3 regions of the Streptosporangium sp. NPDC002544 genome follow, and region 1 is predicted to be linked to each of the others. Evidence: riboswitches for the same ligand, from Rfam matches in the RefSeq annotation. Region 1 holds a riboswitch; each other region holds the start of a gene.

Evidence for each region. Region 1 has a riboswitch for cyclic di-AMP ahead of ABT061_RS47565 (C40 family peptidase). Riboswitches for the same ligand answer to the same signal wherever they lie in the genome.
Region 2: linked by a shared signal. The riboswitch ahead of ABT061_RS21795 (CHAP domain-containing protein) and the one ahead of ABT061_RS47565 (C40 family peptidase) in region 1 are both predicted to bind cyclic di-AMP.
Region 3: linked by a shared signal. The riboswitch ahead of ABT061_RS44320 (coiled-coil domain-containing protein) and the one ahead of ABT061_RS47565 (C40 family peptidase) in region 1 are both predicted to bind cyclic di-AMP.

Annotation. Positions count from the first base shown of each region.
Region 1 is NZ_JBEOWJ010000066.1:15,987-26,511, forward strand. Features, by position in the region: gene ABT061_RS47535 (DEDD exonuclease domain-containing protein) at 1-1,025, opposite strand, end outside; gene ABT061_RS47540 (phosphotransferase family protein) at 1,108-2,217, opposite strand; gene ABT061_RS47545 (NYN domain-containing protein) at 2,456-3,718, shown strand; gene ABT061_RS47550 (hypothetical protein) at 3,782-4,414, shown strand; gene ABT061_RS47555 (C40 family peptidase) at 4,566-5,543, shown strand; gene ABT061_RS47560 (class I SAM-dependent methyltransferase) at 5,616-6,314, shown strand; cyclic di-AMP (ydaO/yuaA leader) riboswitch at 6,658-6,817, shown strand; gene ABT061_RS47565 (C40 family peptidase) at 6,900-7,451, shown strand; gene ABT061_RS47570 (hypothetical protein) at 7,705-8,529, shown strand; gene ABT061_RS47575 (M48 family metallopeptidase) at 8,741-10,018, shown strand; gene ABT061_RS47580 (glycosyltransferase family 4 protein) at 10,015-10,525, shown strand, end outside.
Region 2 is NZ_JBEOWJ010000013.1:216,848-227,372, forward strand. Features, by position in the region: gene ABT061_RS21780 (DUF6716 putative glycosyltransferase) at 1-291, opposite strand, end outside; gene ABT061_RS21785 (hypothetical protein) at 437-1,405, opposite strand; partial or broken gene ABT061_RS21790 (helix-turn-helix domain-containing protein) at 1,575-1,802, shown strand; cyclic di-AMP (ydaO/yuaA leader) riboswitch at 2,296-2,434, shown strand; gene ABT061_RS21795 (CHAP domain-containing protein) at 2,453-3,163, shown strand; gene ABT061_RS21800 (hypothetical protein) at 3,288-4,061, opposite strand; gene ABT061_RS21805 (branched-chain amino acid ABC transporter substrate-binding protein) at 4,083-5,228, opposite strand; gene ABT061_RS21810 (response regulator transcription factor) at 5,585-6,253, shown strand; gene ABT061_RS21815 (sensor histidine kinase) at 6,250-7,584, shown strand; gene ABT061_RS21820 (hypothetical protein) at 7,615-8,124, opposite strand; gene ABT061_RS21825 (ABC transporter substrate-binding protein) at 8,885-10,237, shown strand; gene ABT061_RS21830 (carbohydrate ABC transporter permease) at 10,320-10,525, shown strand, end outside.
Region 3 is NZ_JBEOWJ010000050.1:24,109-34,633, forward strand. Features, by position in the region: gene ABT061_RS44290 (ATP-binding SpoIIE family protein phosphatase) at 1-1,509, shown strand, start outside; gene ABT061_RS44295 (choice-of-anchor I family protein) at 1,711-3,255, opposite strand; gene ABT061_RS44300 (TIGR03086 family metal-binding protein) at 3,441-4,028, shown strand; gene ABT061_RS48500 (50S ribosomal protein bL37) at 4,069-4,146, opposite strand; gene ABT061_RS44305 (HD domain-containing protein) at 4,401-4,997, shown strand; gene ABT061_RS44310 (DeoR/GlpR family DNA-binding transcription regulator) at 5,084-5,884, shown strand; gene galT (galactose-1-phosphate uridylyltransferase) at 5,881-6,960, shown strand; cyclic di-AMP (ydaO/yuaA leader) riboswitch at 7,033-7,169, shown strand; gene ABT061_RS44320 (coiled-coil domain-containing protein) at 7,173-8,147, shown strand; gene ABT061_RS44325 (hypothetical protein) at 8,258-8,452, shown strand; gene ABT061_RS44330 (hypothetical protein) at 8,506-8,961, opposite strand; gene ABT061_RS44335 (LacI family DNA-binding transcriptional regulator) at 9,071-10,120, opposite strand; gene ABT061_RS44340 (beta-xylosidase/alpha-l-arabinosidase) at 10,104-10,525, opposite strand, start outside.

The DNA.
Region 1 (10,525 bases):
TCGGCGGCGCGGGTGCTGGTGAACGGGCCCAGGTAGGACGCCTCGTCGTCCTTGACCTCGCGGACCACCGACAGACGGGGGAAGAGCTCGTCGGTCAGCTTGAGCCAGAACATCTTCTCCGGGTGGCGCGACCTGCGGTTGTAGCGGGGCTTGGCCGAGCCGATCAGCCTGAGTTCCCTGACCTCCGCCTCCAGCGGGGTCGCGCAGGCGATGGATCTGACCCGCGCGGCGATGCCGATCATCTCGCGGACGCGGGGCCGGGTCTCGCTCGCGGTGAAGTAACCGCGCACGCGGTTGCGCAGGTTGGTGCTCTTACCGACGTAGAGCGGGTCGCCGCCGGAGTCCTCGAAGACGTAGACGCCAGGTCCCGTCGGCACCGAGTCGGCCAGGTGCCGCTTGCGGCGCTGCTCGGGGGTGGGCGCGCGGACGAAGCCCTTGAGCTCCTCCAGCGTCTGCACCCCGAAGGAGCCCGCCCGCTCCAGCAGGGCGTGCAGCACGTCGACCGTGGCCCGCGCGTCGGCGAGCGCCCGGTGGCAGGGCTCGGTGTGGCTGAAGATCGCGGCCAGCGTGGACAGCTTGCAGTTGGGCGCCTCGTCGCGGGTCAGCAGCTTGCGGGCCAACTCGACGGTGTCGACCACCTGGTGGGCGGGCGGCGGATACCCGTGCGCCGCGCAGGCCGCCCTGATGAACCCCAGGTCGAACCCGGCGTTGTGCGCCACCAGGGTGGAGCCCGCGGCGAACTCCAGGAAGGACGGCAGCACCGACTCGATCCGCGGCGCCGCCACGACCATGCCGTCGGTGATGCCGGTCAGCACCGAGATGAACGGCGGGATCGGTGAACCGGGGTCGACCAGGGTGCCGAACTCACCGAGCACCTCACCGCCCCTGACCTTGACCGCGCCGATCTCGGTGATCGCGTGCTCGCCCGCCGAGACGCCGGTGGTCTCCAGGTCGAACACGACGAAGGTGATCTGGCTGAGCGGGGTGCCCAGCTCGTCGAGTGTTCCCTGCACGGCGTAGTTCACGATTCACGACCATAGAAGCCCCGACCGACATTCACCGCACCGGGTTCTTTCGGCGCCGGACGCCCGGAACACCCGTGGTCCGCTAGCTCCCGTCCAGCATCCGTTCGAGGGTGGCCCGGTGCAGCACCAGGTCGTCGGGGTCGTCCGGCATGGGCTGCTCGCCGAAGTGGATGCGGCGGTGCCAGACGCGGGCCATGATGACGCCGTGCCTGAGCGCGGCGTACATCTCGTAGAACTCCATGTCGCGTGGCTTGTATCCCGTTATTTCGTGATACGTCTCGCATACGTCCTCGCGTCGCATGAAGTCGGGTAGGCCGGGCAGTTCCATGACCTCGGCGATCTCCTGGAAGAACCGGTGCAGGAAGATCATCCAGGCGATGTCCAGCTCGCGGGGGGCGATCGTGGCCATCTCCCAGTCCAGCACCGCCACCGGGGTGAAGTCGCGGTACATCACGTTCCCGATGCGGGCGTCGCCCCAGCTCAGCACGTCGGGTCCCGGATCGTTCGGCCAGTGCTCCCGCAGCCAGTCGAACGCCCGCTCCAGCAGCGGGATGCGCATCGAGCCGTGTGCCCACTCGTAGTAGGACCGCTGGTCGTCGACGTGCCTGCGCAGCGCGGACTCGCCCGTCCCCGCGATCTCCAGCGGGCGCAGCTCCGCCGCGGTGAACGGGGCGTCGTGCAGTCTGGCCAGGATCTCGACGCTCTGCCGCTGCAGCCGTGTCCGGTCGGCGGGGGAGGCGTCCAGCAGCCAGCCCTCGAAGGTGTAGGGCAGGACGTCCGGCGGCACGTCGCCGGTGAGCCGCTCCATCACGAAGAATGGGGTGCCCATCGGTGCGGGGTCGGGCTCGTACCACAGGGTCCGGGGCGCGAGGACGCCGGCGCGCTCCCTGACCATCCGCATGACCTCGAACTGCCTGCCGAGGTCGTAGCTCGGGAAGACCGGTACGGCCTCGCTCGCCGGGGCCATCCGGGCGACGCAGCCGACCTCCCGCCTGCCCTCCGCCGCCGTCCAGGAGGCGTCGAAGAGCAGGGTCTCGCTGGACATACCGTTGCCCGAGGGCGCCGACAGCCGGGAGAGCGTGACGGGAGATCCCACCCTGCCGGAGAGCCACGAGCGCATCCGTTCGTGTAACTCATCGAGGTCGCGGGTGGATGTCCGCATATCCTCGGCTTGCCGGCGCTGCTGATCCATCGCGCTCTCCCGGGTGGCGTGCGTCACAAGGCGATCCGCACAGTCGTAACCTAAGAGCAAGCGCTTGTCCATAAAGAGTTCACGGCCGGGTCGGCCGCCGTCCGCCTTACGGTCAGGTCGGGGTCAGGGTGCGCTAGCCGTACCCTTGACGTGAAGACCGATCCGAGTAGGGGCCGTGATGAGTTCAGCCGGAGAGGGCCTGTCTCGTCCGTTACCCGAGCAGGTTCGCTTACACGTCGTGGAACTGGCGTCCCAGATCCTCGGCTCCATGCCCGCCGCCTCGGTGCCGCCGCCGCTGAAGGGGATCGCCAAATTCGACCCCCGCAAACGCGCCAGGCTGGGTGGCGCGCCCATCGCCGCGCAACTGGAGACCGACAAGAAGTTCCGCGAGCTGGTCGCGGAGACGCTGACCGCGGGCTGGCCGGAGCTGGTCGCGAGTCTCGCCGAGGGGGCGGTCCCGCCGGCCGCCGAGCCCGTCATGGTGGCCGCCGCCGCCTACCTGACCCGGCCGCCCGGCTGGGCGGCCATGGTGGAGACGGCCCGCGAGGACCTGGAGCGGTCGGCCGCCGTCGCCGAGGGCTCCGCGCAGGAGCAGACGCTCTCCCGGCTGCGTGAGCAGTTGGCCGCCCAGAAGAGCGCTGCCAAGGAGGAGTCCGAACGGCTGCGCGAGCAGCTCAAGGCCTCGCGCTCGGAGGTCTCCGACCTGCGCCGCAGGCTGCACGAGGCCCGGGAGCGGGCCAGGGCGGCCGAGGCGCGTGCCGCCGACGCCTGGGAGGCGGCGGAGGAGGCGAAGGCCGCCGCGGTCTCGGCGGGGAGCAGCGTGGAGAGCGAGCTGCGCCGTCTGCGCGAGCGGCTGGCCGACGCCGAGCGTCAGCTGGAGTCGACGCGCAGGGCGGCCCGTGAGGGCCGCAGCGTGGAGGACACCAAGGTCCGCATGCTGCTCGACGCCCTGCAGGACGCCGCCGCGGGGCTCCGCAGGGAGCTCGCCCTGCCCTCCGGCATCCACCGTCCCGCCGACTCGGTGGCCTCGGTGGCGCCGGGCAGGCAGGGGGTTCAGGCGGTTCCCGCGCGGGCGCTCGCCGACGACGACCCCGCCCTGCTCGACCAGCTGCTCGCGCTGCCGCAGATCCACCTGATCGTCGACGGCTACAACGTGACCAAGACCGGTTACGGTACGTTCACCCTCGCCGACCAGCGCAATCGCCTCCTCACCGGCCTCGGCGCGCTCTACGCGCAGACCCGCACCGAGCTGACCTGCGTTTTCGACGGCGCCGAGTTGAACGGGCCGGTCCCGGTGTCGGCACCCAGGGGGGTACGGGTGATGTTCAGCGCCCCCGGGCAGATCGCCGACGACCTGATCCGCCAGCTGGTCCGCGCCGAGCCCACGGGACGCGCGGTCGCGGTGGTCTCCTCGGATCGGGAGGTGGCCGAGTCGGTCCGCAGGATGGGCGCCCGGCCGGTTCCCTCGCTGCTTCTTCTCAGACGTCTGGGGCGGGCGTGAACCTTTCCCGGTGATGGCGCATCGAACCACCGGAAGGTATTTCGATCTCCCCAGGGGCACTCGATGAAGAAGATCATAACGCTCGCCGTCGCCGTTCTGGCCATCGGGGCGACCGTTGCCACACCGGCCGCCGCGGCTGCGGCGGCCGGCATTCCCAAGGGCTTCCTGCTGTACGAGAAGGACGCCGCGAAGAAGGACGACAACCCCGAGACCAACTGGACGGTCAGCAACTCGGTGAAGGCCCGGCTGGCCGTCGACCCGTGTGACAGGGCCGCGCCGGCCGCGACCGGCAGGACGGCCGCGCGGACGGTGACCTTCACCGGTGTCCCGGACTTCCTGAAGGTCGAGCAGGTGATCCTGTACCGCTCGAAGGCCGCCGCCGCCGGAGCCGTGGCCCAGCTGCGCTCCGCCCTGACCACCTGTGGTTCCAACACCAACGCGGGCTCCACCTACCGCTACGTCTCCTCGCGCCTGACCGGGCTCGGAGACGAGGCGCTGAAGGTCTCCGGGCAGGTCTACTACGGCAAGAAGGCCGGCGTGGGCGGTGACCGCAGCGTGCTGGTCAGGAAGGGCAACGCGGTCCTGGTCTACCTCTGGGGCGGCGAGTACTCCAAGCCGGCGAAGAGCGACTGGACCAGGCAGCTGAGCGACGCCAGGAAGATGACCGCGAAGATCTGCGACATCGCCGCCTGCTGACCGGGCGATTCGGGGGCCACCCAGGGAGACCTGGACTGCTACCTGCAGCTATAGGGCTAAACACGGGAAAAGGTGATCTAAACCTTACTTGTTCTGTACTATTCGCCGCAGGTCTGTGCAGTCTGGAGGCGTTGACGTGGCCGTGGCGGGTATGCCGGTTGGACTCATTCGGATACCGGTGGCGGCCGGGCTCGCCCTCGCGCTGCTGATGGTGCCGGTGAGCGGGGCCTCCGCGGAGCCGAAGCCGACACTCGCCCAGGCCAAGAAGAAGCTGGAGAAGCTCAACGAGCAGGCCGACCAGATCGTCGAGAAGTACAACCAGGCCTCGGAGAAGTGGAAGCGGGCCAAGAAGAAGTACGTGACGCTGAACAGCGAGCTCGCCCGGCAGAGCGAGCAGGTCGCCGGGCTGCGCAAGGAGCTCGTCGCGATGGCGGTCAGCACCTACCAGTTCGGCGCGGTCAACAGCTGGGAAGGCATGATCTACCAGGCCGACCCCGGCGCGCTGCTGAGCGGCCTGGCCTCGGTCGACCAGATGTCGGCCTCCCGGGCCCAGTCGCTGAGTGCCTTCGACGAGGCCACCAAGGCGCTGCGGCTCAACAGGAACCTGGCCAAGGGCGCGCTGAGCGAGGCCGACGAGACGCGCGACGAGCTGGCCAAGGAGAAGGCCAAGGCCGACAAGATGGTCAGGGCTCAGACGAAGATCCTGCGCGAACTCAACGTTTTCAAGACGGGCAACCCCGAGAGCACCGGGATCCAGTACAGCGGCCCCGCCTCGGGCAACGCCCGCGCCGCCCTGCAGTTCGCCTTCGCGCAGGTCGGCAAGCCCTACCAGTACGGCGGCACGGGGCCTGGCGGCTGGGACTGCTCGGGCCTGGTCCAGGCCTCCTGGCGCAGCGGAGGGGTCAGCCTCCCCCGTACCACCTGGGAGCAGTGGAGCTGGGGCACCAGCCGCAAGGTCTCGCTGAACGACCTCCAGCCGGGCGACCTCATCTTCAGTGAGGGCCTGGGCCACGTCAGCATGTACGCGGGCAACGGGCAGATCGTGCACGCCCCGCAGACCGGCGACGTCGTCAAGGTCGTCCCGCTCTCGGCCTACGGCCGTCGCCTCGTCGGAGCCGTCCGCCCCTGACGCGCGGTGCGCGGGTCCCGGCGGCCGGAAAACCGGGTGCGTCGCGCGCGGTGGCGCTGCCAGCATCGGAACATGATCACTTCATGGATGCTCGACGAACTCGCCCATGCCGGTCCCGAGCACCTCGACGCCGCGTTCGTCGCCGGGTTCGACCGCAAGCAGGGCAGGCCCGATCCGGGGGAGGACCTCGCCGCGCTCGCCGGGCGCGGCCTGGGGGAGACGGCGACGGTCGTGGAACTCGGCGCGGGGACGGGGCAGTTCGCGCTGGCCGCGGCGCGGCGGTTCCGGCGCGTGGTGGCGGTCGACGTCTCCCCGGCGATGCACGACTTCCTGACCGTCCGGGCCGCCGAGGACGGCCTGGCCAACCTCGAATGCGTGCGGGCGGGCTTTCTCTCCTACGAGCACGCCGGGCCACCCGCGGACGCGGTCTACACCCGTCACGCCCTCCATCAGCTCCCCGACTTCTGGAAGGCGGTCGCACTCGACCGCATCGCGCGGATCCTACGGCCGGGGGGCGTCCTGCGCCTGCGCGACCTGATCTTCGATTTCCGGCCGGCCGAGGCCGACGCCGTGCTCGGCCGCTGGCTCGACGGCGCGGCCGACGATCCCGCGCTGGGTTACACCCGCGAGGACTACGCCGAGCATCTGCGCACCGAGTACAGCACCTTCCGGTGGCTTCTCGAGCCGATGTTCGACGCCGCCGGGTTCGAGATCGTCGAGGCGGACTTCAGGGAATCGATCTACGGCGCCTACACGTGCGTCCGGCGCTGACCCGTGCTCCGCGGCGGGAGAGGGCACCCTCGCGGCTTCAACCGTGAATTATGGCAAATGTGATGAACATTACAGAAATCGCGATTTGTCGAGCGTCATTCCGGGAGTGTGACGAGAGTCATATCTCAATGGCATAAATGGCCATTAAGCAGGGGTAACAGGAAGATCACGAAGACTTATTGATCTTCTTGTTTGGCGAATGCTTTGCCGAAGGTTGGAGATCGGGGTAACTTCTGGCCTCGCGACGTGCAAGCCATGCCGTCGCGGTGAATGTCGGTCTTCGGGCCGGTGTCCCTATAGAAATCCAACCGGCCGCCGTTCCCCTGCCGGGGACGGACCTCATCGCGGCGGCCCGCCGAATCTATGCAGCCAGGAGGCATGGAACCGGGGACCCAAAAGGCCCGACACAGCGTGGCCAGGGGTGAATCAGCGCATTTGCGCCGTAGGGCATCTTCCAAGCCCGAACCCGTCAGCTAACCCGGTAGGCATCAGTGGAAGCACCAAGGAGAAATCCTGTCTACCACCCCGTGTAACACCCGTCTGTCGCGCCTTTTCCGCCTTTCCCTCGGCGGCATCGCCCTCACCTTGACCGCCTCAGCCGGAGCGGTCACCCTGGGGCCGACGGCGGCCAGGGCGACGACGGACAGCACCCCTGAGATCCTGGTCAACACCGCGGCCGGAGTCTCCGAGCAGGCCGAGAGCACGAAGAGAACCGTGCACAAGGCCAAGGCCGGTACCAAGGTCAAGACCAAGATGAGCAGGGCGGCCCTGCAGAAGGTTCGGGCTCGCAAGGCCGTCTCGACGGCCAAGAAGCAGGTCGGCGATCCGTACCGGTGGGGTGCCTCCGGTCCCGGCGCGTTCGACTGCTCGGGGCTCGTCAAATACGCCTGGCGCAAGGCGGGCGTGTCCATCCCCCGGATCACGCACAGCCAGTACCGGGCGATCAGGAAGAAGGTCTCGTGGAGCCACCTGCGCCCCGGTGACCTGATGTTCTTCAGTGGAAAGGGCCACGTCGGCATGTACGTCGGCAAGGGCCGGATGGTCCACTCGCCGAGCAGTGGCAAGACGGTCCGGATCGTGAAGCTGGAGGGGTACTACAGGTCCTCCTTCGCCGGAGCGGTCCGGCCCGGAGCCTGAGCCCGGGCAGGGGCGCCGGCCCCGTTCCTCACATGTGCGGGGACGGGGCCGCTCCGTTTCCGGCGAAGGCCGCGAGCGCGTGGCCGGCGGCCTGGGCCGGCGCGGATCCGCGCCACCGGATCACGTTCCGCTCCGGCGGCAGAACACGGCAGGTCAGGGCACGCTCGCGCCCCGGCGGGCACTCCCGCGCGGGCCTTCACCCCCGGCCCGAAGGCCGGAGCGCCGGCCCGCGTTCCGCTAGCATCACATCGTTATGTCCGTCCCGAAGGGGCGCCGCACCGTGCTCGCCGGGATGCTGGCGCTGATGAGCGTGGGCCCGTTGGCCGGGACGGGACCTCTCCTGGCCGGAGCCGGCCCTCTCCACCGCGCCGGAGAACTCCCCGTCGGCCTTCGCGACCTGTGGCCCGGTGCCGCCGTCGTCGTCCGGGGCGAGCACTCCCTCGTGATCGGCCACGACGTCGCGCCCGCCGTCCTGCGGGACCTGGCCGCCAGGGCCGACCGGGCCCGCCGCGCGGTCGCGGCGATCTGGGGGCCGGTCCGAGCGGTGATCCTGTTCCCCGCCACCGACACCGAGGCCGCGGCACTCGCCGGAGCGGAGAGCACCCGGGGCCTGGCCGCGATGGCGACCGCGGACCGGGTGATCGTCCTGCCCTCGGGCTACGCGAGGCTCAGCACGACCGGCGGGGACGTGGTGATCACGCACGAGCTCGTGCACGTGGCCACCGGCGCGACCCGTGGCGGCCGGGTGCCGATGTGGCTGTCGGAGGGCTTCGCCGACTACGTGGGCTACCGCGATGCCGGGATCCCGGTGCGGACGGCCGCCGCCGAACTGGCCGCCGAGGTGCGCGCCGGAGTCCTGCCCGCCCGTCTCCCCGGTCCCGCCGACTTCGCCCCCGGCGCCCCGCGGCTCGCGCAGGCGTACGAGGAGGCCTGGCTCGCCTGCCGGTTCATCGCGGAGCGCTTCGGCGAGAAGGCTCTGGTGAGGCTCTACGGCGGCGATGTCGCCGGCACGCTCGGCCTGTCGCCTGCCCAACTCACCGTGGCGTGGCGTGACTACCTCGGAAAGGAACTCGCCTGACATCCTTGTGTCCTTTCCCGGTCCAGGGCTCACCTGGCGGATCTCGCCGTGGCGAGGAGTGGTCGGCGGGTGCCTCGCAAGGCACGGGAGGGAGCCGCGGCGTGCCGCGGTGACCGGTGACGACTCGGCGAGGCGCCGTCCGGCCGACCGCGGCAGGCAGAAGATCCAAAGGACGGGGCCCCGGGTTCGGGCTCCACGCTGGAGGTGTTTGATGACGCTGAGTACGACGGACGCGCCCTCGGGCGTGCGGCCGGCGGGGTGGGCGCTGGCCGCGCTGGGGGTGGTCACGCTGGCGGTCGTGGCGTTCACCACGCCCTGGCGGGCGCTGCCCGAGGGGGCCCCGGCGGTCGTCCCCGATCCGGCCCGCGACTTCACGGCCGAGCAGATCGCCAGGTCCGAGGCGTTCGACAAGCTGGTCAGCGTACCGGGTTACCTCTCCCTCGGCCTGACGCTGGTGGTGGCGGGGGTGCTGGTGGGCACCCCGCTGGGCGCGCGGCTCGTCGGCCGGCTGCGGGGGCCGTGGTGGTTGCGGGCGCTGCTCGGCGTGCTGGCGCTGTCGGTGGCCGTCGCGATGCTGCGCTGGCCGCTGGGGATGTGGTCGGAGACCTACCTGCGCGACTTCGGGCTGTCCACCCAGACCTGGCCGACCTGGACCGTCGACCGGATCAAGAGCATCGGTGTCGGCACCGCGCTGACCGCGATCATGGTTCTGGCGGTGGTCGCGCTGGCGCGGCGCTACCGGCGCTGGTGGATCCCGGCGGCGGCCGGCGCGTTCGCGCTGACGGTGGCGGCCTCCTTCGCCTATCCGGTGCTCATCGAGCCGATCTTCAACGACTTCAGGCCGATGGAGGCCGGACAACTCCGCGACGACCTGCTCGCCATGGCCGCCAGGGACGGCGTGCCGGTGGAGGACGTGCTCGTCGCCGACGCCTCCCGGCGGACCACCGCGCTCAATGCCTACGTCTCCGGATTCGGCGCGACCCGCAGGATCGTCGTCTACGACACGTTGCTCCGGGCGCCCGCCGACGAGGTCGAGCTGGTGGTCGCGCACGAGCTCGGTCACGCCAAGGCGGGCGACGTGCTCTCCGGTACGCTCGTCGGAGCTCTGGGCGCGGCGTTCGGGGCGTGCCTGCTCTACGTGGTGACCTCGGCGGGGGTCGTGCGGCGCCGCGCGGGGATCTCCTCCATCGGCGATCCGAGGGCGGTGGGCCTGGTCATGGGGTTGCTCAGCCTGGCCACGGTGCTGTCAGGACCGGCACAGAACCTGGTGAGCCGGCATATCGAGGCCCGTGCGGACGTCCACGCGCTGGACCTGACCAGGGATCCGGCGACGTTCGCCGCCATGCAGAAACGGCTGGCGGTCACCAACATCTCGGATCTGTCGCCCGACCTCGTGGAGTACGTGCTCTACGCCTCGCATCCCAGCGCGCCGCAGCGTATCGCGCTGGCGCGCTCCTGGGCCCGGCTGAACGGTCTCTCCGAGCCATGAGGCGCACGCTGGTGGTCACGAACGACTTCCCGCCCCGCGCCGGGGGGATCCAGTCGTTCGTGTACGGTCTCATCGCCCGCCGCCCGCCCGGCTCGGTCGTCGTCTACGCCCCCCAGTGGCCCGGCAGCGAGGACTTCGACCTGCGGCAGCCCTACCCCGTGGTGCGGCACCCCACCTCGCTGATGCTGCCCACCCCCGCCGTCGCCCGCCGGGCGGCCGCACTGATCGCCGAGTTCGGCTGCGAGACCGTGGTCTTCGGGGCGGCGGCACCGCTCGGGCTGCTCGCGCCCAGGATGCGCGAGGCCGGGGTCCGCCGCGTCGTCATGGTCACCCACGGCCACGAGGCGGGCTGGACGGCGCTCCCGATCGGCCGCCGGGTGCTCGCCAGGATCGGCGCGCACGCCGACGTGGTCACCTACCTGGGGGAGTACACCCGGCAGCGGCTGGCCAGGGTGATACCCGAGGACAAGCTGGTGCGGCTCGCGCCCGGCGTCGACACCGAGGTGT
Region 2 (10,525 bases), on a different contig from region 1:
GAACACCGGCCGTGGCCGCAACCCGGCCAGCACCTCGCCGACCAGCACGTCCACCACGGGCCCTGTGCAGGCGGCGAGCACCACGTCGGGCCCGAGCCGCTCGGCGGCCCGGCGCAGCGCGCGGGCCGAGAGCACCGGCGGATCCGCCGCCGAGCCCGCGACCGCGGCACTGATCTGCGCCGGGGACGGGGTGATGGGGGTGCGGATGACCGCCAGTTCCCTCGTGCATCCCGAGGGCAGGTCCCGCAGCAGGCAGGCCGCCCACTTCAGGTAGGAGTCAGAGTCGGCCACGGCCAGGACCTTCAACGAGAACCTCCAACGGGGATCCCCCGCTTCATATCCGATTTCACATGGGCGGACCCGGCGCGGCTCGCATCCCGGGGCGGCACGCCACCGGCCTCCGGCCGCGGGGTCACGAGGTCACGAGGTCACGAGGTCATGCCCCGGTGGCTCCCGTGTCGTGATGGGCGAACATCGACAGGTGGGAGCGGAGCGAGGGGGCCGCCTCCACCGTCCACCACTCGTCCGGGACGTCCACCGTCTCGACCGGGACGCCCCTGGCCGAGAGCAGGACCCGCAGGGAGGTGACCGCGGTGGACGGCAGGCTCAGTACCCGCTGCCCGGCGGCCAGCCCGCGCAGGGTCATCTCGGCGGGGATCCCGCCACCGTAGACGGTGATCCCGGGCTGCTCCCCGACCTTGGCGAGATCGTGGGGGTCCTCCCTGCGGTGCGGGAAGTAGGCCACCGGCCCGGCCGAGCCGAGAGCGGCCAGCCAGCCGAGGTAGTGGTCGCGGTGGATCAGGCCGTTGCGGACCAGCGAGGTGCCGAGGACGACCGTGAGCTCCTTGGGACGGGGCACGCGCAGCGGCTGCGACCGCAGCCAGGCGAAGTCGTGGGTGATCAGCTCGGCCCCTCTCGCCCGTACGGCCTTCGCCAGGTCCGCGGGAACGGGCAGCGCTGTGAAGATCGACAGCCGACCCGAGCGGGCCGCGGCGCGCAACCTGAGTCCGGCCGCCGCGCCGAGGGCGGTTCTGAGCCGTCCCGCCTTCCCCCGGGCCCTCAGCAGGGGCGTACCCGCGTGGCCGACGAGCAACTCCAGGAGCCTGATGGTGGCCAGCCCGTCGTCGACGATCACGATACGGCCGGGGCGCCCGGTGAGCCAGCGGAACTGGACCTTGCCGGAGAAGGCGTCGCCCACCGCCCAGGTCACGCCCCGGCGCGGCCTGGGCATGTCCGGCCGCGCGGCGGTGAGCTCCAGGCCCGGCGGCAGGGTGAGGCGCCCGAGCTCGCGCCCGGTGACGGCCAGGGGGCGGAGCCTCGCCCTGGGCACGAGGTGGCTGCGGGCACCGAGCAGCCCCGCGTGGTGGGCCTCCACGGCGCAGAGCATCTGCAGCGGGGATTCCACCCAGGCGATGGCCGAACCCTGATCCCGCGCGTGGTCTCGACCGTCCTCCACGCCGGGTGATGACCCGTTCACGACTGACCCAAGCTAACCCGGTGGCCTTAAGCGCCGGGGAACCACGGATGAACAGCCGCCCACGCGTGCTTGCGCGCGATCTTTCCTCGACGCGACGGCCGCTCTGCTGTCCGAGGTCGGATACGACCGGATGTCCATCGACCAGATCGCCAGGCGGGCCAGCGCGAGCAAGGTCACGATCTACCGTCGCTGGGCGGGCAAGGAGGCGCTGGTGTGGTACCGGCTGCTCTTCACCGGCAAGCCACTGGATCGGGAGTTCGTCGAGGACACGGTCGACCGGTTCCTGCTCCCGCTGTTCCGCTCCTGGTCCGGCCAGGAGAGCTGAGGCCCGCCCTGCCGCCGGAGGGCCCCTGGGCCGCCGAACCTTGTTCGGGCCTTCCGGGGGAGGAGGACGCATCCGCTCCACACTTTTTACCATCGAATATTTGTTGCAAAGAGTTAAGGCCTGACACCCTTACCGGCGAGCCTCCCGATCACGCCATACCACCCCGGGTCAGGCGATCCACCGGCGGATACCACACGGCTGGATCGCCGAGGAAACAGGGGATCCCGCCCGCGACGGGGCCGCGACCCCGCCCGCCGCGACCGGCCGGAGGACGGGCGTGACCCGCCCCCTTCCCAGGCCAAGCGACCCCCCGCCGTACCCCCGCGACTTGGACGTATCACCAAGTCAGGGCAATGTGTCCTACTTGTAATCGTCTGTCCGAGTGACGTACGTTCGTCCTGTTCATGGCAAATGTCTGGGTCTGTATAGATCTAAGCATTGCCGTCACATTGCCCGACCGTGTTCCACCTGGGCGGAACCCCTCCGCCCGCGGTGAGCACGGCCGCCGAATCCGCGAAGTCTGCGGAACCGGGGAACCACGTTCCTGGGGTGAATCAGCGCGTTCTCGCGCCGTAGGGCACTTCCCAGCCCGAACCCGTCAGCTAACCCGGTAGGCGGCATGGAAGCGAAGCAAGGAGTCGAACCCCGGTATGACCAAGCACCGCCTCACCCCCACCTTCAGCGCCCCCCGCGTGGCGAGCGCCCTCCTGGGCGCCTGCGTCGTCCTGGCGACCGGCTCCGTGGGCTCCGCAGCCCTGGCCGACAGCCACACCGCTCTGAACCCGCCCGCCGAGACGAAGGTCTCCGAGGTCTCGCAGCACAGGCCCGCGAGAACCCCGCTCGAGATCGCGGCCGAGAGGCTGCCCAAGGTCTCCGCCGCGCAGGTCCTGGACCTCGCCTCCAAGCAGATCGGCGTCCGTGAGAACTCCCAGGGCGGCGGGACCAAGTTCCACTCGTGGTACATGTCCTCCCCGCGCGCCAAGGAGACCGTCGCCCGTGACGGCGGCAGCATCCAGGGCTACGCCAACGCCCCCTGGTGCGCGATGTTCGTCTCCTGGGTCGGTGAGATGGCCGGCATCCGGCCCACGATGGGCTGGGACGCCTACACCGTCACCCACGCCAAGTGGTTCAAGAACAACCATCACTGGGGCACCACCCCCACTCCCGGCGCCGTCGTCTACTTCGACTGGGCCGGCGGCAAGAGCCTCGACGGCATCGACCACGTCGGCTTCGTGAAGAAGGACAACGGAGACGGCACGATCACCACGATCGAGGGCAACACCGGCAACGGCAACGTCGAGCAGCGCATCCGGCCCGTCTCCCAGGTCGTCGGCTACGGCTACCCCGTCTACTCCGGCTGATCCACACCCGCCGCCCGCGCCATCCCCCATGGGGCGGGCACCCGGCACCCCCGCCGGTGAACGCGGGCCGATCCGCACTCGCCCAGGGGCGCCGCTCGCTCGAGCGGCGCCCCTGACGGCGATTTCATGGCCAGAGCCCGACGCCGGTACCGGCGGCACCGGCGGGACGGCCACCGCGCACCCACATGGTCGCCGCGCCTCCCGCTCCCGCTTCCGCGAGCAGCCAGTGCACCTCACCCCGATGGTAGAGGGCTACCGCCGGGGCGCCCTGGACATTGTCCACGATCGGGGTGAGGCCGAGACACCTGGCGGCGGCTGCCATCATCTCGGCCATCGTGGACGTGCCGGTGCGCAGGTAGACCATGTTGTGGCTGGGACCGAGCCCGGCGACGAGAATGCCCATGCGCCACAGGGCGACGGCCGCGTCGGCGTCGGTGGCGGTGCCCGGGACGCTCGGGTCGAACTGCCGCCGGGCGTCGCGCCACGCGTTGGTCAACGCCCGCAGGACCCTACGGTGTAGCGTTCTGGGCACCTCGACGCGCATGACCGGCGACCGCTTGAAGCCGGTGTCGCCGGCGTCGGCCTGGGTGACGATGGCCCAGGCCAGCCCTGACAGCAGCCGGGCGATCCGTGCCGCCACCGCCCCGCTGCGCGTCTCCACGACGGGAAGATGACGCGACGCTGTGGCGTGTGTCCCTCCGCCGGTGTTCCCGGGTCCGGCGGAGCGCAGATGTTGCCAGGCGAGCGCCGCCTCCAGCATGCCGTACCCGCCGATCGGAGCCTCCGCGAGGGCGCGGTGGACGGTGCCGCTCGCGCAGTCGAGGCGTCCGGCAGACGGTGACCTCGGGGACGACGCGGTCGGACCGGGGATTCGATAGGCGATCGGGGGGCTTGTCATGATTTCTGATCTCCTGTGCGGTCAGTTTCCGGGGATCGGCCTGTCGTCGGCGACGATCCGGCCGCCGCGGACGCGATAGGCCCACACCGTGACCGAGGAGCCGGCAAGCTCGCCGTCGCCGTTGAATTGGATCTTCGTAGTGATACCGGCGCCGGAGTAGCCGTCGACGAACTCCTCCATGTCAGAGCGTCGCGTCCGGCCGGCGTCGATGCCCCGCAGGAAGACGGTGGCGGCGTCGTAGGCCTCCGCGCTGTAGGTGCCCGGGTCGTGGTCGAAACGGATCCGGTAGCGCCGGGCGAACCCGGGATCCTTCTCCGGCGGCCGGCACGGGCAGGTGAGAACTGCGCCCTCGGCGGCCTCGGCCCCCGCCGTGCGGACGAACCCGTCGTCCTTGACCGCGTCGCCCGAGACGAAGACGGCGCTCACGCCCGCGTCGCGCAGCTCGCGCAGGAGCCGGCCGGCCTGGGTGTAGTAACCGCCGAAGAAGACCACGTCGGGGGCGGCCGATTCGACCTCGGAGACCGCGCCGCGGAAGTCGACCGAATTCGGCTGAACCGAGGCGCTCTGCACCACCAGCGAGCCGAGCTCCTTCATGACCAGCTCACTGAGGCCGCGCCCGTAGGGGCTCATGTCGTCGATGACGAACACCTTCCGCGCGAGCAGCCTCTCCCTGATGTACCGGCCGACCGCCGGTCCCTGCGCGGCGTCGCTGCCCAGGATGCGATGGAAGGTCGATCGCCCCCAGCGGCTGAGGCCGGGGTCGGTGGCCGCCGGGGTGATGGTGCTGACCCCGCCCTGGTTCAGGATCGGGTTGGCGGCCTGCGACTCGCCGGAGAACGCCGGCCCGACGACACCGATGATCGCGGGGTCGGCGACGACCTGCTGAGCGAGTTCGGGCGCCTGCTTCGGATCCCCCTGGGTGTCGAAGTCGACGAGCCCGACGGGGCAGGCCGGATTCCGGGCGTTGTGCTGTTCGACGGCGAGCAGCGCGCCTTCGCGCATGTTGCGCCCGAGGTTCATGGACTCGCCGGTGAGTGGCCCGAAGAAGGCGATACGCAGGCCGCAGCGCCCCTGATCCGAGACGCGCCCCCCGATGTCGGCGCACCCCGGCACGGCCGCCAGCAGCGCCGCCGCGGCGAAGGCGGCCAACCGGCGGGCGCTGCGCATCGATCGCCTCCAGGCGCTTAGGCCGTCCAGCCGCCGCCTGGCGGATGCCTCAGCGTACGGGGGCGTCCCACACCGCGGGCGCCCGACATGAATTCTGCGATGATGATCATGAGGATTCGATGAAGATCCGGTGAAGGGGGAGAAGTACCACGGAAACGGGAACCGATCCGATCTCCGGAGGAGAGATTCGTCAGGAGCCTTCATGCGAGTTCCGCGATGCCCTGTGATCACACGCGGTGACCGGGCGGGTGAACGCCCGGACGCCCCCGGCCCGCTCCGCACGCGGCTGGTTGAACTCTCCTGACAGGTCGCCACCCTCGTCTTGAACTCCCCCGGCGGATCGCTACCCTCGTCCCATGCGTGTGATCGTCGTCGAGGATGATCCCGACGTGCGGGGTGCCGTCGTCTCCGGGCTGCGTTCGGCCGGCTTCGCCGTCGACGAGGCGGCCAACTGGAGCCAGGCCGACCTCAGCATGAGCGTCAACGACTACGACTGCCTGATCCTCGACCGGATGCTCCCGGAAGGCGACTCGGCCGACGAGCTCCACCGGCGCCGTCAGGCCGGCATGGCCATACCAGCGATCATGCTGACCGCGCTCGACGACATCAGCGACCGGGTGGCAGGCCTGGAGGCCGGCGCCGACGACTATCTGACCAAGCCGTTCTCCACCGACGAACTGGTCTTGCGGGTGCGCGCCCTGTGCCGGCGCCGCACCACGATGGTCCCGCCGGTCCTGCGCGTCGGCGACGTCACGCTCGACGTGGCCCGCCGGGAGGTCCGCCGCGCCGGGGTGCTGCAAACCCTCACGCCCAAGGAGTTCGCGGTCCTTGAGATCCTGATGACCCACCAACCGGCTGTCGTCACCCGTACCGAGCTCATCGAGCACTGCTGGGACGAGCGGGCCGACCCGGCGTCCAATGTGGTGGACGTCGTCGTCAACCAGCTGAGACGCAAGCTCGGTGAGCCTGCCGTGATCTTCACGATGCGGGGTACCGGTTACCGGGCCGGGCCCGTGCGGCTGTGAACCCGCTACGTCTCCGCGGCCCCGATCCCGGCGGCAGGGGTCAGAAGGGGACCCAGCCGACACATCTGCAGACGACCGGGCGCCTCAACGGGCTTCGGGTCCGCCTGGCCCTGCTGCTGACAGCCCTCAATGTGATGGGTCTGGCCGGTATGGGAACCGTCGCGATGGTCGTCGACCAGCAGCAGCGCGACGGTCTCGTCCGGGCGGAGCTGGAGCGCACCGCCCGGACCGCGAAAGCCCTGCTGTACTACGAGTCCGGCGCGCTGCGGCTGGACCGCCTCTTCGCCGATCCGGCGTCGAAGGGCCCGACCGCGGTGCACGTGTACGAAGGTACCCGCACCGACGTCCGCCTCGTCTTCGCGTATCCGTCGAGCCTGCCGGTGATCGCGCCAGAGGTTCTGCGCGGCCTCGCCCGGCCCGTCTGGCAGGGGCGCGGCGAACTCGCCGCGACCGTCACCAGCGTGGGGCGTCGTTCACGGTTGCTCGCGGTCCCGTTCTCGCACGCCGTCACCGGAGCGGTGTCGGGCACCATCGTGGTCGCAGTCGATCTTGAGCCCGTTCAGCGGGCCCATCGGCGGCTGGGGTGGATCCTGTTCACCGGAGGAGCGGTGTTCACACTCCTGGCCGGCTTCGGCGGGCATCTGCTGGCCCGGCGGGGCACCCAGCCGGCTGTCGAGGCGCTGGGCCAGCAGGAGCGGTTCGTCGCCGACGCGGCGCATGAGCTGCGCACCCCTCTGACGGTCATCCGGGCACTGTCGGAGGCCGCGATCAAGGATCCCGGCCGGCAGTCTCAGGCGTTGCAGCAGGTTTTGCGCTCCACCGAACGGCTTGCCGACTCGGTTGAGGCGCTGCTCATGCGGGCGCGTCTCGTCGCCGGGCTGAGAGAGCTCCAGCGGCAGCCGTTCCGCCTCGACCAGCTGGCCGAGGAGGTGGTGACCGAGACCGTGCAGCCGCCGCACACGGCGGCGGTGTCGGTCTCGCCCACGGTGGCGAGCGGTGACCCGACCCTGGTCCGCATCGCCATCCGCAATCTGGTCCACAACGCCGTCCGGCATGGCCGGACCGGTGCCGAACCCGCGACGATCACCCTCGTCGTCACCGACGGCACGGTTGTGATCAAGGATGCCGGTCCGGGTCCCGGTCCGGGTCCGGACGGCCGCCCGGCGCAGCGTTTCCGGAGCGACGCGGCGGACGGCACCGGCCTGGGTCTGACCATCGCACAATGGGTGGCGGAGCTGCACGGTGGGGCACTGCGGCTTCATCCGGCGCCCGGAGGGGGCACTGCCGCGATCATGACCCTGCCCGACGAGCCGCCGCCTGACAGGCGATGACGCTCGCCGCGGCGCCGTGGCGAGGCAGCGTCAGGGAGTGGAGCGGCCGGCTCTGGCTCCGGCGGGTGAGATGGCGAACCAGCCGTTTCGGCCATGCCCGCCGGTGTCGCCGGGCATGCGATCACCGCTGTAACCGTACAGCGGCCACCCCGAGAGGGTGAGCTGCTCGGTGCCGTCGGGCCTGACGACCCTGCCGATCTTTCCCCGGTCTATGCCGACGATCCGCAGCCTCCCGATGTCGCTGACCGGCATCGGGCGCCAGATCTCGGCGCACTCGCCGACGCAGGCCGAACGTGACGGGCTCGCGTCGTCGGCGTCACTGCGGTAGAGGACGTATCCCTGGACGTCGATGACGATGAGGCCGCCGAGCCGCTGCGAGTTGACAGCGAACAGGCCGGGGCCGGGCGCGGCGCTGGGGTCCGACACTCTGGTCAGCTCCGTGTCGGGCCGGAGCGCTCCGCCGTCAGCGGCGCAGCCCGCCACCATCAGGGCGGCGACGGGTCCCGCCAGGAGCGCCGCCCACCGTGAACGTCGACTCATGGGCACAGTTTGCCTGGACAGCCCGCCGGATGCCTCCCCGCCGCCGGGGGTACTCGATGAGATCTTCCTTGTCGGAGACCTTTCGGCGGCTGACGACTCGCTTACCCGGCCGTTTCGCCGCCTGGAGTGGGTGACAATCACACGGCTCCCTCGCGGGAGGTGTCACCGAGCGCCGGACACGGTGATCCGGGCGAGGGCGACACCATCAACGATCATGGATGGCGTGACGACCCGACCGGCCACGGTCGGATCTCGGTGAACAACGATGCCGGGGGGCCGGGGGATGGAAACCCCCTCGCGCGTCCACCCGCCACCATGTCTCTCGATCGCGAACGTGCGGCACGCATCGAGTGTGGCATCTCAGGCATGTTTCAACGTATTGGATAAGCCTAACGGGTTTCGCCGAACACCGGACCGGGGCGGAGGCTCGCCGGGGAGCGGCGGGCAGCCCGCCGCTCCCCGGCGAGCCTCGGCACGGACACGAAATGCCCCGACTGTATGTCCGTGAGATGGGAGCGCTCCCAATCACCCTAATGAGATGTATGTACCCACTTCATGCTGATAGTCCCACCCAAAACAGTCGGATGTAACGGTTGAGTTTCGGCATATTGACGTCCCGGTTGCCCATCGTCCACTCTTCGTGGGAGCGCTCCCAAAGCACATTGAGGAACTACCGCACCGCGAGGCCGTGTTTGTCGGGGACCGGCCCCCCGGTGTCACCTCCCAATGATTCGGGCGACCACCTGAGAGGGGTCCGGAAATGTTGAACAACAAGCGGCACGGCAAGCTCGCCGCCGTAGCGGTCATGGCGGCCACCGCCCTGGCCATCACCTCGTGCGGTTCCAGCGAGCCCGCCAAGCCCGCCGCGGGCGACGGCGGCGCCTCCGCCGCGGCCGAGCCGGTGACCATCACCGTGCACACCTTCGGCGGTGGCGAGAACTTCGGCTACGACAAGGCCGTGGAGACCTGGAACGCGGCACACCCGAACATCCAGGTCAAGTACCAGAACCTGACCGACCGGTTCGAGGACGTCTACCTCCCGCAGCTGCTCCAGCGCCTGCAGGCCGGCAGCGGCGCGGCCGACATCATCGCCCTGGACGAGGGCGCGATGGGCCTCATGAAGGCCCGCCCGCAGTTCTTCACCGACCTGGCCGAGTACGGGCTGGAGAGCCGCAAGGCCGACTTCCCCGCGGCCAAGTGGGACAACGGCATCAACGCCGACAACAAGCTCTTCGCTCTCGGCACCGACATCGGCGGCATGACCATGTGCTACCGCAAGGACCTGTTCGAGAAGGCGGGCCTGCCCACCGAGCGCGACGAGGTCGGCAAGCTCTGGCCGGACTGGAGCGCCTTCAAGGCGATCGGCGAGAAGTTCAAGGCCGCCAACCCCGGCAAGGGCGACCCCAAGTTCCTCGACGGCCCGAACACGCTCTACAACGTGATCCTGTCGCAGGAGGCGCCGAAGAACGGCAACGTCGCCTACTTCGACAAGAGCAACCAGCTCGTCATCGAGAGCAACCCCGCCATCAAGACCTCCTTCGACACGGTGAAGGACTTCAGCGAGGCGGGCCTGACCGCCAAGCTCGCCTCCTTCACCCCGCCGTGGAACGCCGCCATCAAGAAGGGCGGCTTCGCGACCATGGGCTGCCCGGCCTGGATGCTCGGTGTGGTCTCCGGCGCGGCCGGTGACGACAACAAGGGCAAGTGGGACGTCGCGTCCGTGCCCGGCGGTGCGGGCAACTGGGGCGGCTCCTACCTCGCGGTTCCCAAGCAGAGCAAGCACCCCAAGGAGGCCGCCGAGGTCCTGAACTACCTCACCGGCAAGGAGGGCCACGTCATGGCCTTCCAGGAGGCAGCGGCCTTCCCGAGCTCCATCCCGGCGCAGCAGGACCCGGCGGTCGCCGACCTGAAGAACCCGTTCTTCAACGACGCGCCGACCGGCCAGATCTTCGGCGCATCGGTCAAGGACCTGCTTCCCGTCTTCCTCGGCGAGAAGCACGCCCAGGTCAAGACCGCGGTGGAGAAGGTCCTCGAGGGCATGGACCAGGGTTCGGTTCCCTACGACCAGGCCTGGACCAAGTTCATCGAGGCCGGCGTCAAGGCAGCGGGCTGATCCCCCTACCGACCCGCACCGGCCCGGCGGCGGTGATCCCGCCGCCGGGCCGGTCGCCTGCCCCCGCTGAAAGGCTCCGTTGATGACACTGCACGTCGACTCCCCTGCCGCCCCTCCACAGCCCGGCCCCCGCCGGTCGGCGGGGGCAGGCGGACCGCAGCGAGGCGGTGGATGGGCCCGGTTCGACCTCCGGGCGACCCCCTACTTCCTCGTCTCCCCGTACTTCCTCCTCTTCGCGATCTTCGGCATCTTCCCGCTCGGCTACACCCTCTGGGTCTCGCTGCACGA
Region 3 (10,525 bases), on a different contig from region 1:
ACCGAGGGGGAGTTCCCCCAGCAGACCACCGACGGCTCGGCGCTGGTGCGGCGGATCGCGGTCGGCGTGGCCGATCCCGCCCCCGGCATGTACGCCATCGCCTTCCCGGTGGACGAGGTGGCCGTCTACGAGTCGTGGACCCCCTACGCCCGGTGCATGGCCACCGGCAACCCGATCCTCTACCCCCGCCTGGGGCGCCGGACCGCCGAGGAGATCGGGCGGTTCTGGAAGCGTGACTCGGTGTCGAAGGTGCTGGAGGACAGCTCGTTCCTGGTGGTACCGCTGAAGGCGCGCGGCCGGGTACTCGGTTTCGTCATCTTCACCCGCCGTCCCACCAGCCAGCCCTTCGACGAGCAGGACGTCAACCTGGCCGAGGAACTGGCGGCCAGGACCGGGGTGTGCCTCGACAACTCCAGGCTCTACAACCGTGAGCGCCGTACCGCGCTGACCCTGCAGAGCAGCCTGCTGCCCGTCGACCTCACCCAGCCGCTGGGCCTGACGATCGCCTCCCGCTACCTGCCCGCCAGCGATCTGGTCGGGGTGGGCGGCGACTGGTACGACGTGATCCCACTGCCCGGCTGCCGGGTCGCCCTCGTCGTCGGTGACGTGATGGGGCACGGCATCAGGGCCGCCGCCACCATGGGCCAGCTCCGCACGGCCGCCCGCACGCTGGCCAGCCTGGACCTGAGCCCGGCCGACGTGCTGTTCCGGCTCAACCTGATGAGCCAGGACCTGGACGCCAGCCAGATCGCCACGTGCGTGTACGCCACCTACGATCCGGTCACGCGGCGGTGCGCGATAGCCTGCGCGGGTCACGTTCCGCCGATTCTGGTGCGACCGGGCGGCGAGACCGAGCTGCTGGAGCTGCCGCCGGGACTGCCCCTGGGCATCGGCAACGAGCCCGCCGAGATGCGGGAGTTCACGCTTCCCGACGGCAGCGTGCTCGCCTTCTACACCGACGGCCTGGTGGAGAGCCGCGACCGGGACATCGAGGAGGGCATCAGCGCGCTGCGCGGCCTGCTCTCCGGCCAGGACCAGGACCTGGAGGAGGTCTGCGACCTCACGATCGGCGCCCAGCGGCCGGGGCACGAGCGCGACGACATCGCCCTGCTGCTGGCCAGGGTGTCCGAGCTGACGGAGAAGGAGTTCGTCGAGACGTCGCTGCCCGCCGACCGCCGCTCCGCCGCCCAGGCCCGCCGCTTCGTCCGGGCCACACTCGGAGGCTGGGGACTCGACTCCCTGTGCGACAACACCGAGCTGATGGTCAGCGAGCTGGTCGCCAACGCGGTCGAGCACGGCCAGGGCGAGGTCGAGCTACGCCTGCTGCGCGGGCCCACGCTGGTCTGCGAGGTGTCCGACAGCTCCGCGTCCGAGCCGGTGATGCGGGAGGCGTCCACCACCAGCGACACCGGTCGCGGCCTGCACCTCATCAACTGGCTCGCCCACCGCTGGGGCTCCCGCCTCACCCCGAAGGGCAAGATCGTCTGGATCGAGCAGCGGCTGCGTTGACATTCTCTCCGCCCTGCCGCGTGTACGGCTTCGGGGGGATCGCCGCTTCGCCGCACGGTGCCGGGATCACTCCCGGTCCTGCCCGCGCCCCACGGTCGTCTGGTCGGACCGGAAACGTCACCGGCCTGTTCCCGTGCCGTCGACGTGCTCGGCGTGGGAACAGGCCGGTTGGTGTGCGGCGTGCCTTCGTGGCCGCGCGGCTCAGCGAACCTCGTAGATCGCGGTGGTGCCGCTGACCTCGTTGCCCACCACCAGGAGCGCGTGGCGGGTCGGGCTGTCGGAGGCGGAGACGAACAGCACGCCCTCGGGGCCTACGTCCCCGGCGGTGCCGTCCGCGACCGAGCCGGCGAAGTCGCGGGTGTTGAGGTATCCGGCCAGGCTCGGCGCCCGGGGATCGTCGATGTCGTAGGCGACGATCCCGCCGACCCGCTCCAGCCCGGCGAAGGCGTAGGTGCGGCCGCGCACCTCACCGACCGTGACCCCCTCGGGCTCGGGGCCCTTGTTGTCGCTGCGGCTGTCGAAGGAGTCGTTCGCCTCGTTGTCGGCGTTGAATGCCTCGGGCAGCTCCTTGGCGACGAGCCGCTCCAGCTCGTCGCCGGAGTCCCAGACGAGCTCTCCGGAGGCGGACCTGATCGAGATCGAACGGGCGCCGAACGCGTGCAACTCGGTGTAGGCGCCGCTCGCGTCCCTGGGCGAGTCGACGGCCACGTTCAGCCGGCCGAGTTCGCCGTCCTTCTTGAGGTTCTCCGCGTCGGGCATCGCGAGGTTCAGCGACTTCACCCTGACCTCGTCGGCGTGGCAGCCCCAGTCGCGCCCGTCGCCCTCGTTCGCGGTGACCAGGTAGGTGCGCCCGCGGTCGCGGAAGTGCGCGATCCCGTCGGGCTGGTAGAGGCCCTTCACCGGCCTGGGCCTGATGTCGATCTTCCCGTCCCTGTCCGAGGCGTCGAAACCGCTCTTCGACCAGTCCTTCAGGCCCAGCGGGACGACGTCGCGGACCTCCACCCGCTTCAGGTCGACGATCGCGAGCGCGTTGTTCTCCTGGAGGGTGACGTAGGCGGTGTCACCGTCGACCGTGACGTACTCGGGTTCCAGGTCCTGGGCGGCGGTCGCCCCGGGACCGGTGATCCGCACCCCCTTGGCCCGCAGCCGCTCGGCGTCGAACTTCTGGAACCCCGCGGTCCGCACCGTCCAGCGCTTCAGATCGACAACGCTCACCGAGCCCTCGGGGTCGACCTTCTCCCCCTCGCAGTAGGAGGACGGCTCGCCCTCGTTGGCCACGACCACCCGGTGCCCGTCGGGGGTGAAGGTCACCATGTCGGGCAGCGCGCCGACGGTCACCTGCTTGAGCTTCTTCCCGCTCCGGGCGTCGAAGAAGGCGACGGTGCCCGGGTCGGTCTTGACCGCGGCCTGCTGGGCGACGGCGACCAGACCGTCGCGTACCGCGACGCTGTTGGCCCCGGGGGTGGCCAGGGTGGCGACCTTGCGAGGCTTGCGCGGGTCGCGGATGTCGAGCACGTCAACGGTGCCGGCCTGCGCGTTCACGACGAACACCCGGCGGGTCTTGGCGTCGTACGCGGTGATCTCCGAGGCGCCGGCGGCGACGGTGCCGGTGGTGTAGCGGCCGAGGAAGGTCAGTTCGATGCCTCGGGGGCCGGATTCGGCGGAGGCCGGGGCCACGGCCGCGGGCAGCAGGATCAGGCCGGTGGCCGCGGCGACGGCCGCTCGGGTGAAGGTCGTGGTGCGCATAGGAGAGATCCTCACGACATACCGTGACTCTTCCCTGACGCCGAGATGACCGGGAGATGAAGCCGTCCGGTCGGATGCGCTCCCGGACGTGCCGGTCATGTCCATTGACGCGATGACTACTGGCGGGCCAGGGGTTACGGTCAAGATGAGGGCCGGGAGAGAACCCGGGAGGGCATCGGGAGGGCATGATGACCATCGACGTACCCGAGGCTTACCGTCGCGCGCTGGACGACTTCGGCGCTCTCGTCCACCGGATCGGCCCCGACCAGTGGGAGAATCCGACACCGTGCGTCGACTGGGACGTGCGCTCCCTCGTCAACCACGTGGTCGGCGAGAGCCTGTGGGCTCCCGAGTTGCTGGCCGGGCGGACCCACGCGGAGATCGGCGACGCCTTCGAGGGCGACCTGCTCGGCGACGACCCCATCAAGGCGTTCGACACCTCGGCCGTGCCCGCCATCCAGGCGGCGATCGATCACCGGGTCCTCGACCGCGTCGTCCACCTGCCCTTCGGCGACGTGCCCGGCCGGGAGTACATCACCGAACTGTTCGCCGACGCCCTCATCCACACCTGGGACCTGGCCCGCGCCATCGGCGCCGACGAGCGGCTCGACCCGGAGTTGGTCGCGGCCTGCGCCACCTGGTTCGCCGACGCGGAACCCGGCTACCGGCAGACCGCGGCCGTCGGGGAGCACCAGGCCGGAGAGCACCGGAAGGTGCCCTCCGACACCGACGCGCAGACCCGGCTGCTGGCCTCCTGGGGCCGCCGCGCGTGACCGCCAGTCCCCGTGGACTCGGGCTCTGTGATCAGTACGGCTAGCGAGCGGTCGGCCGCTTGCCGTGGTTGGCCTTGTGCTTCTTGCGGGCCTTGCCCTTACGCGATCTTCTGGCCATGCCGACCACCCCTTCCCTGAGGTCCTTCCAGGTCCCGCGAGTGCCGGCCTCCGTGATTCCGGACCCGTGATTCCGGACCCGTACGGGACTCGATGTCACCGGTTCAGACCTTCACGTTCCTCCTGCGACGCCCGGCGCACAAGGCCCGAACCGCGATCCGCCCCGCTCCGGTGGGTGCGTTGCCCCAACCTTGACGATCAGCGCCTCCCGCACCTGAGGGTCCTCCCCTCCGGCCAGGTTCTAGGCTCGCCCTCATGCGCGAGAAGCTGATGGCCCGCTGGCTGTCCCTGTCCGGCCCCGAGGCCGAACCCCTCGGCCGTGAACTGATCACCCGGTACGACGAGCCGCACCGCAGGTATCACACCACCACCCACCTGGAGGCCGTGCTCGCCCACATCGACACCCTGGCCTCTCATGCCGAGCACCCGGACCTGGTACGGCTGGCGGCCTGGTTCCACGACGCCGTCTACGACCCGCGGCGCGGCGACAACGAGGAGCGGAGCGCCATCCTGGCCGAGCGCGCGCTGCCGGAGATGGGGCTCTCCCCCGAGGCGGTGGCCACGGTCGCCCGGCTGGTCAGGCTGACCGTCACACACGCCCCCGCACCGGGCGACGCGGACGGGGCCGTGCTGTCCGACGCGGACCTGGCGATCCTGGGCGCGTCGCCGGAGGTCTACGCCGCCTACGCGACCGCCGTGCGCGAGGAGTACGCCTTCGTGCCCGACGACGCTTTCAGATCCGGCAGGGCCGCGGTGCTGCGCTCGCTGCTCGATCTTGCGGCGATCTTCCACATCGCCGATCTGGAGGAGGCGGCGCGGGCGAACATCATGGCGGAGCTTGAGCGGCTGTGAGCAGATGACCACCATAATTCAACAGTATTTCCCGATACCTGCCGTGGTATTTTGGTGGAATCTGGTGAATTAAAGGGAGTGAGTCAATGCTCGCCCAGCAGCGGCAGCAGGCGATCCTGGAGAGGGTGCGGAGCAGGGGCGGGGTCAGGGTCGCCGATCTCGTCCGGGAGCTCGGCGTGTCCGACATGACGATCCGGCGCGACCTTGAGGTGCTCTCCGAGCGCGGGCTGGTGGAGAAGGTCCACGGTGGCGCCACCGCCACCGGGTCCGGCTCGACCGAGGAGCCGGGCTTCGCCGCCAAGTCGGCGCGCCAGCAGGCGGAGAAGGAGACGATCGCCCAGCAGGCCGCCCGGCTCGTCCGGCCCGCCACCGCCATCGCACTCTCCGCGGGAACCACGACCTGGACGCTCGCCCACCACGTGACCGACGTGCCCGAGCTGACCGTGATCACCAACTCGATCCGGATCGCCGACGTCTTCCACCGCTCCCCCAGGGCCGATCGCACGGTCGTGCTCACCGGCGGGGTCCGCACCCCCTCCGACGCGCTGGTCGGCCCGGTCGCGGTCACGGCGATCCGGGGACTCCACGTCGACACCCTCTTCCTCGGCGTGCACGGGATGAGCGCCCGAGCCGGGTTCACCACACCCAACCTGCTGGAGGCCGAGACCAACCGCGAGCTGGTCGCCTCCGCACACCGCCTGGTGGTGCTCGCCGACCACACCAAGTGGGGCACGGTCGGCATCAGCACGATCGCCGAGCTGGCCCAGGCCCACATCGTGGTCACCGACTCCGGCCTGGCCGAGGAGGCCCGCGAGGAGCTCGCCGCCTCGGTGGGAGAGCTGATCATCACAGAGCCACAGCAGGAGAGCGAGAGCGTCGGCCGATGAAGCGTACGATCACCCACCTGGCCGACGGCCGGGAGCTGTTCTACTTCGACCGCCGCGACGACGCCGACCGCGGAGCGGTCGACGGACGCGACCTGCCGCCCCGCCCCACCGCCTCCGAGTTGCGTTACGACCCGCTGACCGAGGAGTGGATCGCGGTGGCCGGACACCGCCAGGGCCGCACCTTCCTGCCTCCGGCCAGCGAGTGCCCGCTCTGCCCTTCCACCTCCGGCAACCTCACCGAGATCCCCTCCGCGGCCTACGACGTGGTGGTCTTCGAGAACAGGTTCCCCTCGTTCTCCACCTATCTGGGCGACTATCAGCAGGTCGGCGGGTTGAGCGAGGTCCGTCCCGGGATCGGCCGCTGTGAGGTGGTCTGTTTCACCTCCGAGCACGACTCCTCGTTCGCGATGCTCCCCCCCGAGCAGGTGGAGCTGGTCATGGAGGCCTGGATCGACCGTACGGCGGAGTTGTCGGCGATGCCGGGCGTGGAGCAGGTGTTCTGTTTCGAGAACCGGGGAGCCGAGATCGGCATCACCCTGGCCCACCCGCACGGCCAGATCTACGCCTACCCCTACGTGACCCCGCGCACCAAGCTGACCCTCGGGGCGGCCGGGCGCCACCGGGAGCGGACCGGCGGCAACCTGTTCGCCGACGTGCTCGCCGCGGAGCGGGAGGCCGGGGTCCGGGTGGTGGCCTCGAACGAGCACTGGACGGCCTTCGTCCCGGCCGCGGCGCGCTGGCCGGTGGAGGTTCACCTCTACCCCCACCGGCAGGTCCCCGACCTGGTCGGGCTGGAGCCCGCGGAGCGCGCGGCGTTCGGACCGCTCTACACCGACGTGCTCCGCCGCCTCGACGCGTTGTTCGGCGTGCCGATGCCCTACATCGCGGCCTGGCACCAGGCGCCGGTCAACACCGGTCGTGACCTGTCGTACACGCACATGGAGCTGTTCAGCATCCGCCGCGCGCCGAACAAGCTGAAATATCTCGCCGGCTCCGAGTCGGCCATGGGTGCCTTCGTGAACGACGTGCTGCCCGAGGAGACAGCACACCTTCTGCGCTCTGTTGTCACGAACTAATCACCAATTGGTCTCGTCTTGAAGTCGCGTGACCCTGTGTTTACCACTACTATCCTTCCCACATCGGCTGCAACAGCCGATATGCCTAATCCCAGGCGCATCGCCCGGGAGCCGGGGAACCACCGCACCTGGGGTGAAACCACTTCGGTGGAAGGGCGTTCTCCAGCCCGAACCCGTCAGCTAACCCGGTAGGCGGAAGGAGAGGAGAGTTCGTGGCGGCCCCGTCCCCCACGTTCCGTCGGCATGCGGCTCTGGCCCTTTGTCTGAGCCTGGTCGCCACGTTCACCCTCGGTGCCCCCACCGCGGGAAGCGCGGAGCCCAAGCCGACCGAGGCCAAGCTCCGCGCCGAGCTGGCCAAGCTCGGCAAGAAGGTCGACGGGCTGATCGAGGCATACGCGGCCAAGCGCGAGTCCCTCAAAAAGGCACAGAAGGCCGAGGCCGTCGCCAAGCAGAACCTGGCCAGGGCCTCCGACCTCTACGCCAGGGCGGAGAAGCAGGTCGACTCCATAGTCCAGCTCCGCTACCAGAGCAGCATCGGAGGCCTGCCCGCGCTGCTGTTCGCCGACGACATGGGTGGAGCCGCGGTGATGGAGCAGCTCACCGCCCAGCAGAGCGCCCATCTGCAGGGCTTCGCCGAGAGCTTCGAACGTAGGAAGAGGGCGACCGAGACGGCCGCCAGGCTCACCGACGAAATCAGGGAGGAGGCCAAGGAGATGCAGACCCAGCGTGACGAGGTCGAAGATCTGATCAAGGACATCAAGAACAGGCTCGACCAGCTCGCCCCCGTCGGCTCCGGGCGCCGCGCCGACGGCAGCTGGGCCCCGCAACTCCCCACCGGCGCCGACAACATCACCGACCGGACCCGGATCATGCGTGAGGCCGTCAAGAGACGCTTCGACCTCCCGTACGCCGTCGGTTGCTACCGGTCCGCGAACGACGGCGGCGAGCACCCCCTCGGCCGCGCCTGCGACTTCATGATGAGCACCGGCGGCACGATGCCCTCAGCCGCCAACCTCCGGCTCGGCGACGAGATCGCCGCCTGGGCCATCAAGAACAAGGCCAAGCTCGGAGTGAAGTACGTGATCTGGCGCCAGCGCATCAACCACGGCTCCGGCTGGAGAACCATGTCCAACCGCGGCGGCATCACCGCCAACCACTACGACCACCCGCACATCTCGATGTACTGAGCCGCCAGGTTCCTGAACTGCGGTGATCTCGCTGTAATCCCCTCTCAGGACACAGCGAGGTCCCCGAGACCCGGCACGATTCAGTCACTGGCGTTCGATTGGATGGGCGTATGACTGCTCATGATGTGGCCCGTCTGCTGCCCGGTGTCCCGATGCTCCGCGACCTGTGCCGGTCCATGGCGGTGCTGGAGGCCATCCTGAGCCCGGAGTGGGAGAGCCGCTACCACTCCTTCGACGCGGGTTGGAGTCCGAGGGCGGAGATGGCTTACACGATCACACACCACCGACCCGCAACCACCACCTGAGCAGGGCGAGATGCCACTGGCGAGGTATCTGCCCTTCCCTACGGATCTGGTGGTCAGGTGTCGTACAAGCCGTCCCAGGGTTCGTAGAAGCCGAGGTTGTTCGGGTAGAGCTCGGCGTGTTCGGTGCCTTCGAAGGTCTCGATGACGAGGCCGAAGAGCACGCCGTCGACGTCGCGGCGAAAGGGCCGGATGGCGATGTCGCCGAAGCGGAGGCCGGGGAGGGCATCGAGCCACTGCTTCAGCCGCTCCTGCGCTGCGTCGACGGCGGCCCGGTGGTTGTCGTCGGTCCCGGTGCGCTCGATGCGGGAGTCGAGGTGGTGGCCGGCGGCGTCGAAGGTGTGCAGGACGGCGTGCCAGCGTTTGTGCGCCTGCCAGTCGTCGGTGTGCGTGTAGCCCTCGGGGAAGGCGGCGACGACGGAGCCGAGGAACTGCCCGCCCTCCCAATGGCCGATGGTGTCGGTGTGGTAGTCGGGTTCGTAGCTGATGGGGATGATCTCGGGGACTGCCATGTGCGGGAGAGTAGCGATCGGGTCCGACACGGCCCGGAACTCACAACCTCCGCACGGCCGTGTCGGCGAGACGGGCACGCGCTACCCCCGGTGGGCGGCCGTAAGCGGGTCAGTCGCGGCCGGTGGAGCCCTCGGGTGGGACAACAGGGGCGGTGGAACCGCGTACCACCAGTTCGGTGGCGAGTTCGACGTGGTGGGAGTCGACTCGTTCGCCTGCCGCCAGGCGCAGGGCCGTGCGTACGGCGACGCCGCCCATCTCTCGCAGCGGCTGGCGTACGGTGGTCAGCGGGGGCGAGGCCATGCAGGCGACCTGGGTGTCGTCGAAGCCGACGATGCTGAGGTCCTCGGGCACGCGCAACCCTCGCGCCCTGGCCGCCTCCAGCACGCCGAGCGCGATGTCGTCGCAGCCGGCGAAGATGGCGGTGGGGACCTCAGGCAGGTCGAACAGGGCCGCGCCGCCCGTCACACCCTCCTGGTAGCGGAAGTGCCCCGCCCGTACGTAACCCGGAGGAACCGAAGCGCCTGCGGCCTCCATGGCGGCGCGGTAGCCGTGTAGCCGGGCCTGGTTGCAGGCGGCGGTGGCCGGGCCGCCGAGGTAGGCGATGCGCCGATGTCCGAGCGTGAGCAGGTGCTGCGTCGCGGCCAGGCCCCCGGCGAAGTTCGTCGAGCCGACGCTGGTGACCCCCCTGGTCTGCGGCAGGTTCAGCGGGTCGATCACGACCAGTGGCAACCGCACGCGGGACAGGGCGGCGAGCTGCCCGGCGGTCAACTCGCTGGTGATGGCGATCAGGGCCCGCCGTCCGGCCGTGACCAGGCCGCGTGCCCAGGCTCCGGCGCGGTCGGCGTTCGTCCGGATGCTCACCACGATCGCCGCGTCGACCTCGGCCCCGGCCTGCACAGCGCCCTGGACGATCTCGGTCGAGTACGCGTTGAGATCGGCGTCCAGCTCCACTTCGATCGTGTCCGGCACGGCCGCGTCGCCCCGGCGGCGCTGCGGCGGCGCGACGTAGTCGTGCTGCTCCAGCAACGACTCCACGAGGGAGCGGGTCACCGGGGAGACGTCACCTCGGCCGTTGAGCACCTTCGACACGGTCGCGACCGACACGCCCGCCGAGGCTGCGACCGTGGCCAGCGTGGCCCGTTTAGGACTGGCCGGCATCTGTTCCTCCCTGCTGTGTGGCGGAAGAGCCCGGTGTCGGTTCCACATCCACGCGGGTGACCAGTCGGCGGCCCAGGCCGACGTGACGCAGCGGGCCGGTCAATCGTATGTGGCCCCGGCAGGGCAGGTCGGACGCCGACGTGCCCACAAGCACCTCAAGGTCCCCCGGTTCGACGATACGCCGCAGATCGCGCCCGGTGAACGCGGTCCGGTCGGCGGGCACGGTGAAGGTCGCCAGGGCGCTCGCGCCGGGCTCCAGCCGGACCCGGGCGAACCCGGTGAGCTGCCGCACCGGTCGGGTGACCTGGGCGACCACATCGTACAGGAAGAGCTGGACGACCTCCTCGCCCGCCCGGCCCCCGGTGTTGCGTACCCGCACCGACACGGTGAACTCGCCGTCGGTGG